3 regions of the Arthrobacter sp. zg.Y820 genome follow, and region 1 is predicted to be linked to each of the others. Evidence: riboswitches for the same ligand, from Rfam matches in the RefSeq annotation. Region 1 holds a riboswitch; each other region holds the start of a gene.
The links. Region 1 has a riboswitch for S-adenosylmethionine ahead of QNN99_RS14720 (bifunctional o-acetylhomoserine/o-acetylserine sulfhydrylase). Riboswitches for the same ligand answer to the same signal wherever they lie in the genome.
Positions count from the first base shown of each region.

Region 1 (5,030 bases):
TCATACCGGCACGCCGTCGTGACCGCCCCTGCCGTGGGGATGCCGCACCGCGACGACGGCGATTACGCAGCTTTCGGGCGTGCGGATGAGCAGGGCCGGGCGGAGTTCCGTGCCGAGCTGCGCGGGACGGTTGAACTGCTGCGCAACTGCACCTCAATAGCGGTCTGGGTGCCGTTCAACGAAGGCTGGGGCCAGTTCGACGCCAACGCCGCCACGCAGCTGCTGCGCGGGCTGGATCCCACGCGGAGCATCGACCATGCCAGCGGCTGGCATGACCAGGGCGGGGGAGACCTCAAGAGCGTGCACGTGTACTTTGTGCCGTTTCGGCTGCGCAAGGGCTGGCTGCGGGACGGACGCGCCGTCGTGCTCTCCGAATACGGCGGATACAGTCTGCGCGTGCCGGGCCACACCTTCAACGACAAGGAGTTCGGCTACCGGCGGTTCAAGACCCGGGACGCCCTGCGGAAGGCCTACGCAAAGCTGCACCGGAAGCAGATCGAACCCGCGGTGGAAGAGGGCCTGGCCGCCACCGTGTACACCCAGCTCACCGATGTGGAGGACGAGGTGAACGGGCTGCTCACCTATGACCGGCGCGTGGTGAAGATCGACGCCGGAACGGTCCGCGGGCTCAACGAGCGGCTGATCAGGGCGGCTGGGGCTGCTGGGGCCGGTCGGGGCTAGCCGGCCGGATCGGCGGGCGGGAGATCCGGGCCTCGGACGAAACCCTCCGGCCTGTGGCGTTCCCTCCGCTGCGCAGCGGAGGGAATGCCACAAAGCGGAGGGAATCAGCGGTGGCGGGATTGGGGCAGTCCAGCCCGGACCAGACGCTGCACCAAACCCTCCGGGTGTTGGGGTGGCCGGGTGATGTCATTCCAAGACCAGCGGACAAATCCCACGCCGGTGGCCCGAATAGCGTCTTCCCGGCGTTTCTCCCGGACGAGCGTGTCCCACGCCGGTGCACGGCTCTCTTTGCCGCGTCCGTATTTCACTGCGCCGTCGAACTCCCCGGCGAGCCTGTGCTCGGGCCAGTAGAAGTCGGTACGGAACCGGCCTGACGAGGTGTCGAATCCGTGCTGGAGCTCAGGCTCCGGGAAACCATGCAGATGCAGCACAGCCCGCGAATAGGACTCACCGGCTGACTCGGAGAGCACCTGCGCGAAGTCGATAACCCGCTGAGCCCGGAGCCGTTTGGTGCGGCCAGGCAGCTGCTCCGCCAACTCCCGAAGGTGCTCTTTCCTCAGACCGGGAAGACTGCGAACGGGATCCGGCCGCAGCACATGGTCCATGGCCGGGACTGCACGTTCAAAGTTCAGATAGGCAGCCATGTCCAGGACGGTGTGTGCTCGGGACGTCAGGGGGACCCCGTCCCACGTGGTGACAGGTTCCAGCAGCCGGCGCTCAGCCCAGCGGAGATCCCCGCGGCGCCTGCCATGCGTGGGATGAACGGCCAGCAACAGTACTTCGGGCGATTTCCCAATCACGGGCAATCCCCAAATAACTGCCGCGGATTGTTGGATAAGGATGCGCTGCCCCGGTACCTGTTCCACGGCGGCCCGGATACGTGCCCGCTCCCGCTCCCAAGGAGGCAGGTTCAGCCAGTCGTCCGCCTGAATGTAGACACCGGGCCGGAGTCGGACAAGTTTGCCCGATCGGCACCTCAGCGCCAGGGAACGCCGGTCCGTACCGTGGGCTGCGGCAGCGGCTGAGAATATGAGTGCAGGGTCCATGCCTCAAGGCTGGACGGGCGGCGGACGGCCCGCGAGGGCAGGACTCCCCGTTGTGGACAACCCTCCGGTTAGGGAGAATCCCGCCATTGCGCAGCGGAGGGATCAGGAGAACTAGATCTCGACTGAACCGTTGGCCGTGTTGAAGGTGACGGACATGATGCCGGGGGTTCCCTTGGGCGAAATCCAGGTCACGCCCACATTTTCCAGCGGTTCCTCGACCGGGGTGCCCAGCCACTGGGTCACGCGCTCGGCCGACCCGGCGATGGTCAGCGAGTCCAGCTTCACGGAGCCCGGCATGCCGGGCAGGGCGGCCGAAGGGTGCAGCGGCTCGGTGCCGTCGTCCCAGCGCAGCATGTACGGCACCTGGGGGTCGGCGATCAGGCCGTTGATGCCGATCTGCTGCCAGGTCAGTTCCTGGCCGTCGGGAAACTTCCGGTTTCCGGGCACCGACTCGCGGCCCAGACGCGCTTCAAAGGGTGAAAGGTCGTCCACGGCTACGCACCAGCCCATCCAGCCGCCGCCGCATTCGGAGCGCTGGCGCACGGCCTGGCCGAAGGGCGCCTTGTCCGACACCGGATGGTTCAGGGCCTCGACCACCTCGACATATTGGTGGTTGGCCAGGGGGAGAATCATGTTGCGGGTGCCGAAGCGAGGATGCACACCGCCCTTGACGAAGTCCGCTCCCAGAGCGGAAGCAATCCTCTCGGTAGTGGCCAAAAGACCGTCGGATTCACAGGCATAAGAAACATGGTCCAAGCGCATGCGGCCCATAATGGCACGTTGTGACCGACCTCACGACCAAGGCTGGCCTAAGTCGTCAAATGGGCAGGTTTGAGCTGCAGATGTTCCGCCGGCGGCCTCATCCTGCGCCCGGTGCCGGACCACGGGAGTGCTGCGGATGCCCTAATTCTTGATCCTGTCCCGCATCCGGCACGGCCACCCGAACCCGCAGGGAAATGATCCGTCACAGAGGTTGCGGGCTTCGGGGTTATCCGTTTTCATTGGGGGAATAGGTCATGAGTGCCAGCAGATAGCCCCGGCTTGCTGGCCGGCAACCCTCCAACCGCGGTGGGGTGCCCCGGGTGAAGACCTGGCTGTACGTCAGAGGACGTACGGCAAGCGCGGGTCACACGTGGCTGCCGGCTACCTTCGGGGCCGGAAGTCTCGGTGCGGCCCCTGGTATAGGGAGCACGCCATGTCAGGAAACTGGTCATTCGAAACCCGTCAGATCCATGTGGGACAGGAGCCCGACGCCGTCACCGGCGCCCGCGCGCTGCCCATCTACCAAACCACCTCGTTCGTCTTTCCCAGCGCCGAGGCTGCGGCCAACCGGTTTGCGCTGGCTGAGCTGGAGCCGATCTACACCCGCATCGGCAACCCCACCCAGGAAGCGGTGGAAAAGCGCATCGCTTCCCTGGAGGGTGGGCTCGGGGCGCTGCTGCTCGCGTCCGGGCAGGCCGCGGAGACCGTCGCGATCCTCAATCTGGCCGAGGCCGGAGACCACATCGTCGCCAGCCCCAGCCTGTACGGCGGCACCTACAACCTGTTCAAGCACACCCTGAAAAAGTTCGGCATCGCCGTGACGTTCGTGGCGGATCCGGACAACCTGGAGCAGTGGCGCGCCGCCGTGCAGCCCAACACCAAGGCCTTCTTCGGGGAAGTGGTCTCCAACCCGCGCCAGGACGTGCTGGACCTCGAAGGCATCAGCGCCGTCGCGCACGAGGCCGGAGTGCCGCTGATCGTGGACAACACGCTCTCCACGCCCTACCTGATCCGGCCCATCGAATGGGGTGCGGACATCGTGGTGCACTCGGCCACGAAGTACCTGGGCGGGCACGGCAACTCGATCGCCGGCGTCATCGTGGATTCGGGCAACTTCGACTTCGGCGCCGATCCGGAGAAATTCCCCGGCTTCAACACCCCGGATGAGAGCTACAACGGGCTGGTCTACGCCCGCGACCTCGGCGCCAACGGCCTTTTGGGCGCCAACCTCGCCTACATCCTCAAGGCCCGGGTGCAGCTGCTCCGCGACCTCGGACCGGCCGTCTCCCCGTTCAACGCGTTCCTGATTGCCCAGGGCCTGGAGACGCTGAGCCTGCGGATGGACCGTCACGTCGCCAACGCCGTGGCCGTCGCGAACTGGCTCGAAGCGCACGACGACGTCATCTCCGTCGCGTACGCCGGCCTGGAATCCAGCCCGTGGTACGAACGCGGGCGCAAGTACGGGCCGCGCGGCACCGGTGCCATTGTTTCCTTCGACATCACCGGCGGCATTGAGGCGGGGAAGCGCTTCGTGGATGCCCTCGAGCTGCACTCCCATGTGGCCAACGTGGGCGACGTGCGCTCGTTGGTGATCCATCCGGCGTCGACCACGCACAGCCAGCTCGGGGCCGAGGCGCAGCTCGCTGCCGGTGTCAGCCCCGGACTGGTCCGGCTGTCGGTGGGGATTGAGCACGTTGATGACATCATCGCCGACCTCGACGCCGGCTTCCGCGCCGCCAAGGGAGCGTAGCGGTTAGCGTGGCAGTGCCTTCACCCCGGAACACCGTCCTTTCCGGTTCCACCGCGTCCGATTCGGCTGCGCCGTTGAGCGTTCCGACGGCGCCGCAGCACCCCACCCCGGCCCCGGACGGGGTGCTGCTCCACGCCAAGATCGGTAGCCTGGAGCTGGAAACCGGCGGGCGCCTGCCCCAGGTTTCCCTCGCCTATGAGACGTGGGGGCAGCTGAACGACGACGCCTCCAACGCCGTCCTGATCTGCCACGCCCTCACCGGCAGCACCCACGTGGCCCGGGGGGATTCCGAGGAGGACGGCTGGTGGGACACCCTGGTGGGTCCCGGAAAAACCGTCGACACCAACCGGTTTTACGTCGTCTCGATCAACATGCTCGGCGGCTGTTACGGATCCACCGGGCCGTCCTCGGCTGATCCGCAGGGCCTGCCCTGGGGCTCGCGCTTTCCGTTTGTCACGGTCCGCGACTCGGTCCGCGCCGAGGCGCGGCTGGCGGACCTGCTCGGCATCCGGAGCTGGCACACGGTGCTGGGCGGCTCGCTCGGCGGGGCGCGGGCCCTGGAGTGGGCCGTCACCGAACCCGCCCGGGTGCGGCGCTGCGCCGTGATCGCGTGCACGGCGGCCAGCTCCGCGGAACAGATTGCCTTTGGCCAGGCGCAGCTCGAAGCCATCCGGCTGGATCCGCATTTCAACGGCGGTGATTACTACAACGGCAGGACGCCGGCGGCCGGGCTGGGCCTGGCCCGGCGCATCGCGCACATCACCTACCGCTCGGAGCCGGAACTGGAATAC
Region 1 covers NZ_JASKLX010000012.1:200,524-205,553, forward strand. The annotation lists gene QNN99_RS14705 (glycoside hydrolase family 2 protein) at 1-681, shown strand, start outside; gene QNN99_RS14710 (putative endonuclease domain-containing protein) at 786-1,481, opposite strand; gene QNN99_RS14715 (VOC family protein) at 1,839-2,489, opposite strand; SAM riboswitch class IV at 2,740-2,855, shown strand; gene QNN99_RS14720 (bifunctional o-acetylhomoserine/o-acetylserine sulfhydrylase) at 2,923-4,239, shown strand; gene metX (homoserine O-acetyltransferase MetX) at 4,314-5,030, shown strand, end outside.

Region 2 (5,030 bases), on a different contig from region 1:
CGAGCTCGACGACGCCGACACCGTCACCCACGCGGTGAACGCCATGCCGGACAGCCTGGCCCTGACCGCCACGAAGAAATCGGTCAACCGGTTCCTGACCATGTTCCAGTTCTCCGAGGCGGACCTGAAGCAGAAGATCGGCAACCTGTCCGGCGGGCAGAAGGCCCGCGTGGCGATGGCCCAGTGCTTGCTCTCCGGCGCGTCGGTGCTGCTGCTCGATGAGCCCACCAACCACCTGGACCTCTCCAGCACCCAGGTCATGGAGCGGGCACTGCTGCACTTCCCCGGTGCCGTGGTGGTGGTCAGCCACGACCGGTTCTTTACCGACAAGATCGCCAACCGGCACCTCGTGTTCGGAGCCGACGGCGCCGCGCCGGGGGAGATCGACCTCCGCGTCGCCTAAACCGCGGGGCCCGCTGGCGGCGCTGCAGCGGCCCGGCGTACCGTCGGGACGTGGGAAACCGTGCACGCCTGCTGCCGCGCCGCAGGAAACCCCTCCGGCCGGCGCGCTCCGTGTTTCTGGGGTTCCTGGCCGCCGACCTGGCGGGAACGGGTCTGCTCACCCTGCCGGCTGCCAGCACCGAATCCGGCGGAGCCCCGATCATGGTGGCCTTTTTCACCTCCACGTCCTCGCTCTGCGTCACCGGCCTGGGGGTGGTGGAAACTCCGGTCTACTGGACGGGTTTCGGGCAGGCCGTGATGCTGGCGCTGATCCAGCTCGGCGGATTCGGGGTGATGAGCTTCGCATCGGTTGTGGCGCTCACCGTCATGCACAGGCTGTCCCTGCGCAGCAAGGTCACATTCGCCCTCGAAGGCAACAAGCCGGACCTGTCCCATGTGCCGTCGGTCATTGCGGGCGTCGCGAAGATTACCCTCCTGGTGGAAGGGATCGTGGGTCTGATGCTGGCGGCCCGTTTTTGGCTGTCTTACGGCCGAAGTCCGGGGGAGGCCCTGTGGCTGGGGGCCTTCCATGCGGTGTCGGCCTTCAACAATGCCGGCTTTGCCCTGTTCTCCGACAGCCTGGTGCAGTACGCCACCGATCCGGCGGTGAGCCTGCCCATCTGCGCGGCGGTCATCCTTGGCGGCCTCGGATTTCCGGTACTGGTCCAGCTGCGCCGGGACCTGCGCATCCCGCGGCGCTGGTCAATGAACACCCGGCTGGTGCTGGCCGGCAGCGCCGTGCTCCTGCTTGCCGGAACTGTCTTCATCACGGCGCTGGAGTGGGACAACCCGCGCACGCTGGGTCCGCTGGACTGGCCCTCCAAGCTCCTGACCGGGTTCTTCCAGTCCGTGCAGACACGCACCTCGGGGTTCTACAGCGTGGACATCGCCGCCCTGGACGGCGCCACCCTGCTGGTCATGGACGCGCTGATGTTCATCGGCGCCGGACCCGCCGGCACGGGCGGCGGGGTCAAGATCACGACTGCTGCCGTGCTGTTCTTCATTCTCGCCGCGGAGGTCAGGGGCCGGCGGCAGGTGAACGTCCTCGGCAAATCGCTCTCCCCGGCGGTCTACCGCCAGGCCATCGCCGTGCTGGTGCTCTCGGTCCTTCTCGTGGGCACCGCCACCGGCATACTGCTGGTCCTGACCGGGTTTCCCCTGGAATCGGTCCTGTTTGAAGCAGTTTCGGCGTTCGCCACGGTTGGCCTGTCCACCGGCATCACCGCGCACCTTCCGGCGGCGGGCCAGCTGATCCTGATCGTCCTGATGTTCGCCGGCCGGCTCGGCCCACTCCTCTTTGCCTCGGCGCTGGCACTGCGCGACCGGCCGCTGCACTACGAACTTCCGATCGAAAGGCCCATCATTGGCTAGGTTCAGCTTTCTTGGTGCGCGGGATCCGGGACACGCCCGCGCCGACGCAGACGCAGTCGCCGTGCTCGGGCTGGGCCGCTTCGGGGAGTCCGTCGCCCTGGAGCTGATGGCCGAGGGCACCGAGGTTTTGGGCGTGGACAGCAATGGAGAAGTGGTCCAGCGGCTCGACGGCCGCCTCACTTTGGTCGTGACGGCGGACTGCACTGACACTGAAGTGCTCGATCAGCTGTCGGTGTCCGAATTCAACCGTGTGGTGCTGGGCATCACCAGCGACATCGCGGCCAGCGTGCTCACCGCCTCGCAGTTGGTCCGCTCCGGGGTGGCCCAAGTGTGGGCCGCGGCCGCCAGCGAGCAGCACGGACTGATCCTGGACCAGATCGGCGTCCACCACGTGGTTTACCCGGAGCAGGACATGGGCCGGCGGGTCGCTCATCTGGTCCGCGCCAGCCTGCTGGAGTACATCAGGGTGGGCGAAGACTTCGCCGTCGCCGAAACGGTGCCGCACGGCGCCGTCGTCGGCGTTCCCCTCGATCCCGGGCGGGTTCAGGAGATGTACGGCGTCTCGATTATTGCCCGCCGGAGCGCGTCCGGCCCTTGGGAATTCGCCGGCGCCGGCATGGTGCTGACCATCCTGGACCGGATACTGATCGCCGGGCCGCCGGAGCGGACCGACGCCTTCAGCCAGCCAGCCTGACGGCCGCCTAACCGGGCATGCCCGCCCTTCCGAGCACGCCCGCGAGCGCCGGTTGACGACGGATGACGCGTTCGGTGGAGTGTGACGGTTTGGACCGAAATATGACCGAATTAGCGACCTGTGACCGTCGCTTACCCCGGATAACGTCATCTGCCCGCCGGTAGCCGGCGTCCTCTAGCATGTAGTCAGCAATCAAGAGTTCCAGCCATCGGCCCTGGCCGGCTGGGCAGCAACCCTCTCGTCGTAGCGGGGTGCTCCAGGTGATGATTCGGCCGGCGGGCAGACGCCCGGCCCGGCAAGTACGGCGTCCGTGCTGCTCCGGCGGCACCCCGCGGCGCCATGATCGCAGAGGCAGCCCCGATGAATCGATGTCCCCGCCCCACCGGCTAGACCCTTTCCCGCGCCAGGCCTCGGCCTCCCCGCCGGGCATCCTCCTGCCCGGCTGACTTCCTGCTCCCCGCTGGGCATCCTCCTGCCCGGCCGGCGCTTGCCCGCACCCCCTGTCACTGCATCTGCTCCAGCCCTTCCGAGAGAAAGCAGCACCATGAACCTGTCCAGGAAACTCACCGGGAAGCGTCCGGTGTCCGCTCCCGCCGCGTCTCTGCTGATCCTGTCCCTTATCACCGCCGTCCTCGCTTCCGGCTGCAGCACGCAGCCGGGCAGCGCCTCCGATTCCACCGATCGGCGCGGCGGCGAGCTGGTGTACCTGGATGCCGAACTGTCCTCCAACACGCAGCTCCAGAGCAGCGGCACCTGGCAGGACAGCGCCTACATCCAGAACATCACCGATCGGTTGATCTACCGCGACCCCGAGACACTGGAACTGAAGCCGTGGATCGCGGAGGAGTGGACGGTCAGCGACGACGGCCTGACCTACACCTTCCTTATCCGGGAGGGCGCCAGCTTCAGCAACGGCCAGGTGCTGGACGCTTCAGCGGTTCAACGGAACCTGGAGTGGCAGGCCAACGGCGACAGCGCCAAGGGCATCCCCGCGAACAACTGGTTCCCGAAGGTCTCGGCGGTAACGGCCGACGACGCCGCCCGGACCGTAACGGTGCAGCTCACCACCCCGCACGCCCCCTTTCTGAATGTGCTCTCCTTCTGGCGCACCAGCCTGGTCGCCGATGAAACCATCAACGCACCGATCGAGGCGCAGTCACAGCTCACCGGCATCATCGGCAGCGGCCCGTTCACCGTGGAATCCGAAAAGTACGGAGAGGAAATCGTCCTCACCCGCCGGGAAGGATATGCGTGGGCGCCGCCCGGCCTGGAAAACCAGGGCGAGGCCTACCTGGATCGGATCACCATCATTCCGGTCACCGAGGACAGTGTCCGGCTGGGCTCGCTGCGCGCCGGCGAGGCCGACCTGATCCGCTACGTTCAACCCAGTGAAGAGCAGACCCTGACCGCGGCCGGTTTGGAAGTGATCAGCGCCCGGGGGGTTGGCAACGCCAACGTCTGGGACCTGCGGCAGTCCGCGCCGTTCCTGGATGACATCCGGGTGCGGCAGGCACTGCAGCACGGCATCAACCGGGAGCAGATCATCTCCGATCTCTACACGGAGAACTGGAACGCTGCCACCAGCATCCTCACCCCGGGATCCCTCGGGTACAAGGACGAATCGGAGAAGCTGGCCTTTGATCCGGAAAAGTCCGGCCAGCTGCTCGACGACGCCGGGTGGACCGGCAGGGACGCCGACGGGTTCCGTACCCGCGACGGCGAGCAGCTGCACATCCTGACCTACGTGGACGTTTTCGACAGCACGTCCAAGCCCCTTTTCCAGCTGATCCAGTGGCAGCTCAAACAACTGGGCGTAAACCTGGAAATCAAGGAGACGGACTACGCCAACTACTCCACGGTGCTGGCGGACCCCGCGGTGGGCGCACGGCGCAACGGATGGCCGGAAGCTGACCCGATCCGGCTCACCGTGAACTACTCCAGCGACCACCTGAATGCCTTCAACCTCCAGCAGCCCGACCCGGTCCTGGACGCCCTGCTCGCCGAGCAGCTGACGGCTGCCGACACCACGGCCCGCACCGAAATCCTCGGCCGGATCCAGGACCACATCATCGAGTCCGCCTACGCACTGCCCATCCTGGACGACTCCCAGATCTTCGCCCTGCAGCCCACCCTCCACGGACTGACCTTCGGTGCCGAGGCACGCCCGTCCTTCTACGAAACCTGGACGGAAACCAAGTGAGCAACCCGTCCGGCACCGGTGTCACCGCCGTCATCGCCGCGCGCATCGGGCAGTCCCTCCTGGTCATCGCCCTGACCTACGTGTTCGTCTACTTCATTCTGTTTGCCCTGCCCGGCGACCCCATCGGCAGCCGCATCAACAACCCGCTGAACCCCATCCCGGAAGAGCAGGCGGCAGCCATTACCGCTTACTACAACCTGGACCGGAACGCCCTGGAACAGTTCTGGATCTCGGTGACCCGCCTGTTTCAGGGCGACCTGGGATTCTCGCTGGCCACCGGCCGCCCGGTCGCCGACCTGATCAGCCAGGGACTGGGAGAAACCG
Region 2 covers NZ_JASKLX010000008.1:153,635-158,664, reverse strand. The annotation lists gene QNN99_RS08275 (ABC-F family ATP-binding cassette domain-containing protein) at 1-403, shown strand, start outside; gene QNN99_RS08270 (TrkH family potassium uptake protein) at 454-1,812, shown strand; gene QNN99_RS08265 (potassium channel family protein) at 1,805-2,506, shown strand; SAM riboswitch class IV at 2,697-2,814, shown strand; gene QNN99_RS08260 (ABC transporter substrate-binding protein) at 3,051-4,706, shown strand; gene QNN99_RS08255 (ABC transporter permease) at 4,703-5,030, shown strand, end outside.
Region 2: it holds a riboswitch for S-adenosylmethionine, as region 1 does, so the genes downstream of both, QNN99_RS08260 (ABC transporter substrate-binding protein) here and QNN99_RS14720 (bifunctional o-acetylhomoserine/o-acetylserine sulfhydrylase) in region 1, are expected to answer to the same signal.

Region 3 (5,030 bases), on a different contig from region 1:
CGGCGGCGTTTTCGCGATGCTGCTGCTCACCGCCGTCGTCGTCCTGATTTCCGGCCCGCCGGAAACCGCGGTGAACCAGGAAGCGGTTGAGGGGCTGGTCGTCTCCCTGCCTCCGCTGCTGATCATTCCCCTGCTGGTGGTGATTGCGCCGTTTGTCGAGGAGTACATCTTCCGCCACCTGCTGATCGGCAAGCTCAGCAAATACCTCAACATCTGGGTCTGCTGCCTGATCTCGCTGCTGCTGTTCGCCGGGATCCACATCGCGGGGAAGGAATCGCTGACGTTGCCGGTGCTGCTGCCGTACCTGGCCATGGGCGCGGTTCTGGTGGGCATCTACGTCTGGGCGGGGAACAACTTCATCCTGTCCTACGCGGTCCACGCCGCGAAAAACCTGCTCGCCGTCCTGCTGACCTACGCGATCCCGGCAGAGCTGCTGGGATAACTGTTGACGGTGCGGCATTGGATCCGCCGGTCGGGGGACTAGGCGATGCAGAATTCGTTGCCCTCGGGGTCGGCCATCGTGTACCAGGAGGACGGACCCTGCTCGGCTGCGTAAAGGAACGTGGCACCCCGAGCCTCCAGCGCGGCGCGCATCGCGTCCTTGTCTCCGCCGTCGAGGTGGATGTCCAGATGGATGCGGTCCTTCACCGTCTTCGGTTCGGGCACGGGCTGGAACAGGATTCGCAGGCGTCCCGGGGAACCCACCTCGCTTTCCCGGCAGATTGCGGCGCCGTCGCGCCACCTGCGCTGTCCGTTGTGCTCGATCAGCAGGTCCGGGCTTACGGCGCCCTGTTCCAGCGAGGAATCGATCAGGGCCTGGTCGAGGGGCTCCGGGACCCAGCCCAGGGTTTCGGCCCACCAATCGGCCTGGGCGTGGGGGTCGGCGCAGTCAACACATATCTGGATATTGAACGTCATGGGCAGGAGCCTAGCCAGCGGCAGGCTCCCGCCCGGAAGGATTGCGGACAGTTACTGTCCGCAGACGCCGGCGGCCCGGAAGCGATCGCCGGGGGTCAGCCCCGCAGCTCTTGAGCGGCAGCGCCGGCGCCTGCGGCGATCCGTTTACAGGGATGCACCCTTTCCGGCGTGGCCAAGTAGAAAAAAGAGCGCCGGGCCGGGCTGTCGAAGCCGCCGGGCACCAACAGCGACGAGTAGCGTGCGCACCACTGCGCCTCTCCGCCGGAATGCGCCAGGGCCAGTGCCAGGGCGGGGATATCGTGGAACCACATCAGCTGCTGCTCACCGTCCACAATCAGCTGGATCAGGTCCAGCTCAACATCGGCATAGGCCCGGGCATCCACCCAGTCATCAAAACCGGCCAGCTTCTTGCCGTGGATGAGGTGGACGTTGTGGCCGGGGGTGAAGCTGACGCAACGGGTGTCACTGGAAACGCTCACAGCGTGGTCCTTTACAGAGTGTCCTTGCCCGCGCCGGGCGGCAGCGGGCCGCTTCGTCATCCGAACCACCCGCCGAACAATGGGGTTGGTGTGAGGCCAGTCGGAGCTTTTCCGGCCGGACGAATCCGGGCCGGTGGCCACCTCTCGTGAAGCTGAGACCACCCTAGCGCACGACGCCGACACTGGGAACCGCCGTGGTCCGCCGTGATGTGCGTGGCCCGTTCATCCGCCGGAAACAGCCTCGAAACTCCGTTTGGCTAGCTTGATGGCACGAGCTATTGGAGGACACGATGAACCGAATGCTGATTGGACGCGAGGCCGCAGCGGTACTCACCAAGGGCCTGGGCCGCCGGGGATTCCTCGGAGCCGCGGCGGGTCTTGGCATGTTGGCGGTGGGGTCGGGATGCAGTGCGAAACCGGTGCAGGATTCTTCCGCGGCAGCTGCGGACGCCGGTGCTGCCGGGTCGCCCGGGTCGGCCGGCCCGAGGTCGGGGGCCATCCTGCAGCCGCACTCCGGAGACATGCCCGGGGACCTCTATCTTGCCTCCACCCCGGAGGAAGTGCTCTGGGGTTACGTGCCGGCCGTGCATGCCACGCCGGTGGCCCGGATGAAATCCGGGCAGACCGTCACCATCGACGCCCTCTCGCATGAGGGGATCCTGGAGGACCAGGGCCGGGATCCGCTGTCCTTCTTCGGCGGCCACGGCGTCGCGGCGGACGGGGTGCTGCAGGACGCCGTGGACATCGCCGCCGGCTACAACCGCACGCCGCGGAACTTCGACACGGACGGGCCGCACATCGTCACCGGTCCCGTTGCCGTGGAAGGCGCCGAGCCCGGCGACGTCCTGAAGATCGAAACCCTCGCGGCCGTGCCCCGGGTCCCCTACGGCGTCGTCTCCAGCCGCCACGGCAAGGGCGCGCTCGCGCTGCAGAACGGCCCGGCCGCACCGGAGGGCATCACCCTGGAGGAAGTCATGCCGCCGGCGGCCGCGGACAACCGGTCCTCGGGCGTCCCGACGGACTACGGCAACGTCTCGGTCTTCACCGCAATCGAGGACGGCAAGGGCGTGATGACCAGCGGCGACATGAAAATCCGCTTTCCGCTGCGCCCGTTCATGGGCATGATGGGCGTGGCCTTCTCCGAGAACGAGGGCCTGACCGGCCCCGAGGCCAACTCAGTGCCGCCCACGCTCGGCGGCGGCAACATCGACATCCGCCATCTGGGCCCCGGGTCCACCTTTTACCTGCCGGTCAAGGCCGACGGCGCCCTGTTCTACGTGGGCGATCCGCACATGGGCATGGGCGACGGCGAAGTGGCGCTGACCGCCATGGAAGGTTCCCTGCGCGGCACCTTCCGGCTGACCGTCTGCAAACCCGGTTCGGGGGACGCGCCGGCCCTGGCCCACCGGTATCCGTTCGGCGAAACCGCAGATGCCTGGATTCCCATCGGCCTCTCCGACCCCGACGGCCTGGGCGCCGGTGGGGTGAGCAGTGACCTGAACGTGGCCATGCGGCGGGCCGTGGTCAATGCCCTGGACTTCCTCGAGCAGGAAAAAGGCATGGACCGCGCCGTCGCCTACGCCTACCTGTCCGCCGCCGCCGACTTCGCCGTGTCCCAGGTCGTGGACCGGACCGTGGGCGTGCACGGGCTGATCCGCAAGGCCGACTTCGGCTGATGCCTCAGCCGAAGGGGTCGGCGCCGAATGTTCAGCGCCAGCCGGCCGCCGGAGCGACATGCTTGAGGATGCTCTCCAGCAGCTGCACGTTGTAGTCAACGCCCAGCTGGTTCGGCACCGTGATCAGGACCGTGTCCGCGGCCTGCACCGCGGCGTCGCCGGCCAGCTGGGCCGCAATCACCTCCGGTTCACCGATGTAGCTCTTGCCGAACCGGGCCAGTCCGCCGTCGAGCCGGCCCACCTGGTCCCTGGTGTCGGCCTGGGCACGCAACCCGAAATACCGGCGGTCCTCCTCGGTAACCAGGGGAATGACGCTGCGGCTGACGGATACGCGCGGCGTTCCCTCGTGCCCGGACTCCGCCCAGGCGGCGCGGAACACCTCAATCTGCTCGGCCTGGAGCTGGTCAAAGGGCACGCCTGTGTCCTCGGTCAGGAGGGTCGAGCTCATCAGGTTCATGCCCTGCTGGCCCGTCCACTTCGCCGTGGCCCGCGTTCCCGAACCCCACCAGATCCGGTTGCTCAGCCCGGGGGACTGCGGTTCCACCGGCAGTGTTCCGGAGGCACCGGTCATGACCGGATCGGAGGCCGCCAGACCGGCGCCGGCGATCGCGGCGCGGAACACCAGGGTGTGCTTGCGGGCTTCATCGGCGTCGGTGCTGCCGTCGGCCGGCACATAGCCGAAGGCCTCGTAGCCGCGCAGCGCGGGCTCGGGGGATCCCCGGCTGAGGCCCAGCTGCAGCCGTCCGCCGCTGATCAGATCCGCCGCCGCGGCTTCCTCGGCCATGTACAGCGGATTCTCGTACCGCATGTCGATCACCGCGGTGCCCAGTTCCAGCCGGCTGGTCCGGGCGGCCAGAGCGGACAGCAGCGGGAACGGTGCGGCGAACTGCGGCGCGAAATGGTGGACCCGGAGGTAGGCGCCGTCGATGCCCAGCTCCTCGGCCGCCACCGCCACATCAATCGTCTGCAGCAGCGCGTCCCGGGCGGTGCGGACAAAAGATCCCTGCACATCCCGGTAATGTCCAAAGGACAGGAAACCGATCTTTTTCATGTTCAGCACAGCGCCGGTTTCCCAAGAGATATTCCCCCGGATGCTCCGGAGTCCCGAGCGTCCGGCGCACCGGAAGCGAGGAAGAAACATGCATCTGACCATGGTCCCCGGCATCGGCGGCTCCAACGAAGCACACTGGCAGAGCCTGTGGCAGGACGGTGAGCCGGACGTGTCCCGGATTTCGCCGTCGTCGTGGGACGACCCGGAGCTGGAAAACTGGATGGAAGCGCTCGACGCCGCCGCCGGGCCCCGCCGCGGCGACACCATCCTGGTGGCCCACAGCCTGGGCTGCCTGGCCGCCGCGGAATGGCTGCTGCGCCATCCCGGCGGAGCCCGCGGCGTGCTGCTGGTCGCTCCGCCGGATCCGGCCGAGCCGGAGTTTCCGGACAGCGCGGCGTCGTTCCGGAACCCGCGGCTGCAGCCGCTGCCGGTGCCCGCGCTGCTGGTCGCCAGCGAAAACGATCCGTACTGCCCGCTGCCGGCCGCGCGCGTTCTGGCCCTCGGCTGGGATGTTCCGCTGATCGACGCCGGCCCGTTTACCCACCTCAACGACGAAAGCGGCATCGGCGACTGGCCGCAGGGCCGGCACCTGCTCACCGCCTTCGCCGCCGGGCTGGGCGCCAGCGTGTTCTCCGGGTAAGAATGGGCCCATGAAACTTCCGGTACTGCCGCCCGTGGCCCCGATGCTGGCCAAAGCCGTGAGCACCCTGCCCGAGGGGGACTACTCCTACGAGCCCAAGTGGGACGGCTTCCGCTCGATCATCTTCCGCGACGGTGAGGAGCTGGAGATCGGCAGCCGCAATGAAAAGCCGATGACCCGGTACTTTCCCGAGCTGGTGGAGGCGCTGAAGGCCAATCTGCCGGAGCGCTGCGTGGTGGACGGCGAGATCATCCTGGTCAGTGCTT
Region 3 covers NZ_JASKLX010000001.1:416,113-421,142, forward strand. The annotation lists gene QNN99_RS01895 (CPBP family intramembrane glutamic endopeptidase) at 1-442, shown strand, start outside; gene QNN99_RS01900 (VOC family protein) at 481-918, opposite strand; gene QNN99_RS01905 (hypothetical protein) at 1,014-1,397, opposite strand; SAM riboswitch class IV at 1,413-1,549, opposite strand; gene QNN99_RS01910 (acetamidase/formamidase family protein) at 1,688-3,073, shown strand; gene QNN99_RS01915 (LLM class flavin-dependent oxidoreductase) at 3,105-4,124, opposite strand; gene QNN99_RS01920 (RBBP9/YdeN family alpha/beta hydrolase) at 4,213-4,764, shown strand; gene QNN99_RS01925 (ATP-dependent DNA ligase) at 4,775-5,030, shown strand, end outside.
Region 3: it holds a riboswitch for S-adenosylmethionine, as region 1 does, so the genes downstream of both, QNN99_RS01905 (hypothetical protein) here and QNN99_RS14720 (bifunctional o-acetylhomoserine/o-acetylserine sulfhydrylase) in region 1, are expected to answer to the same signal.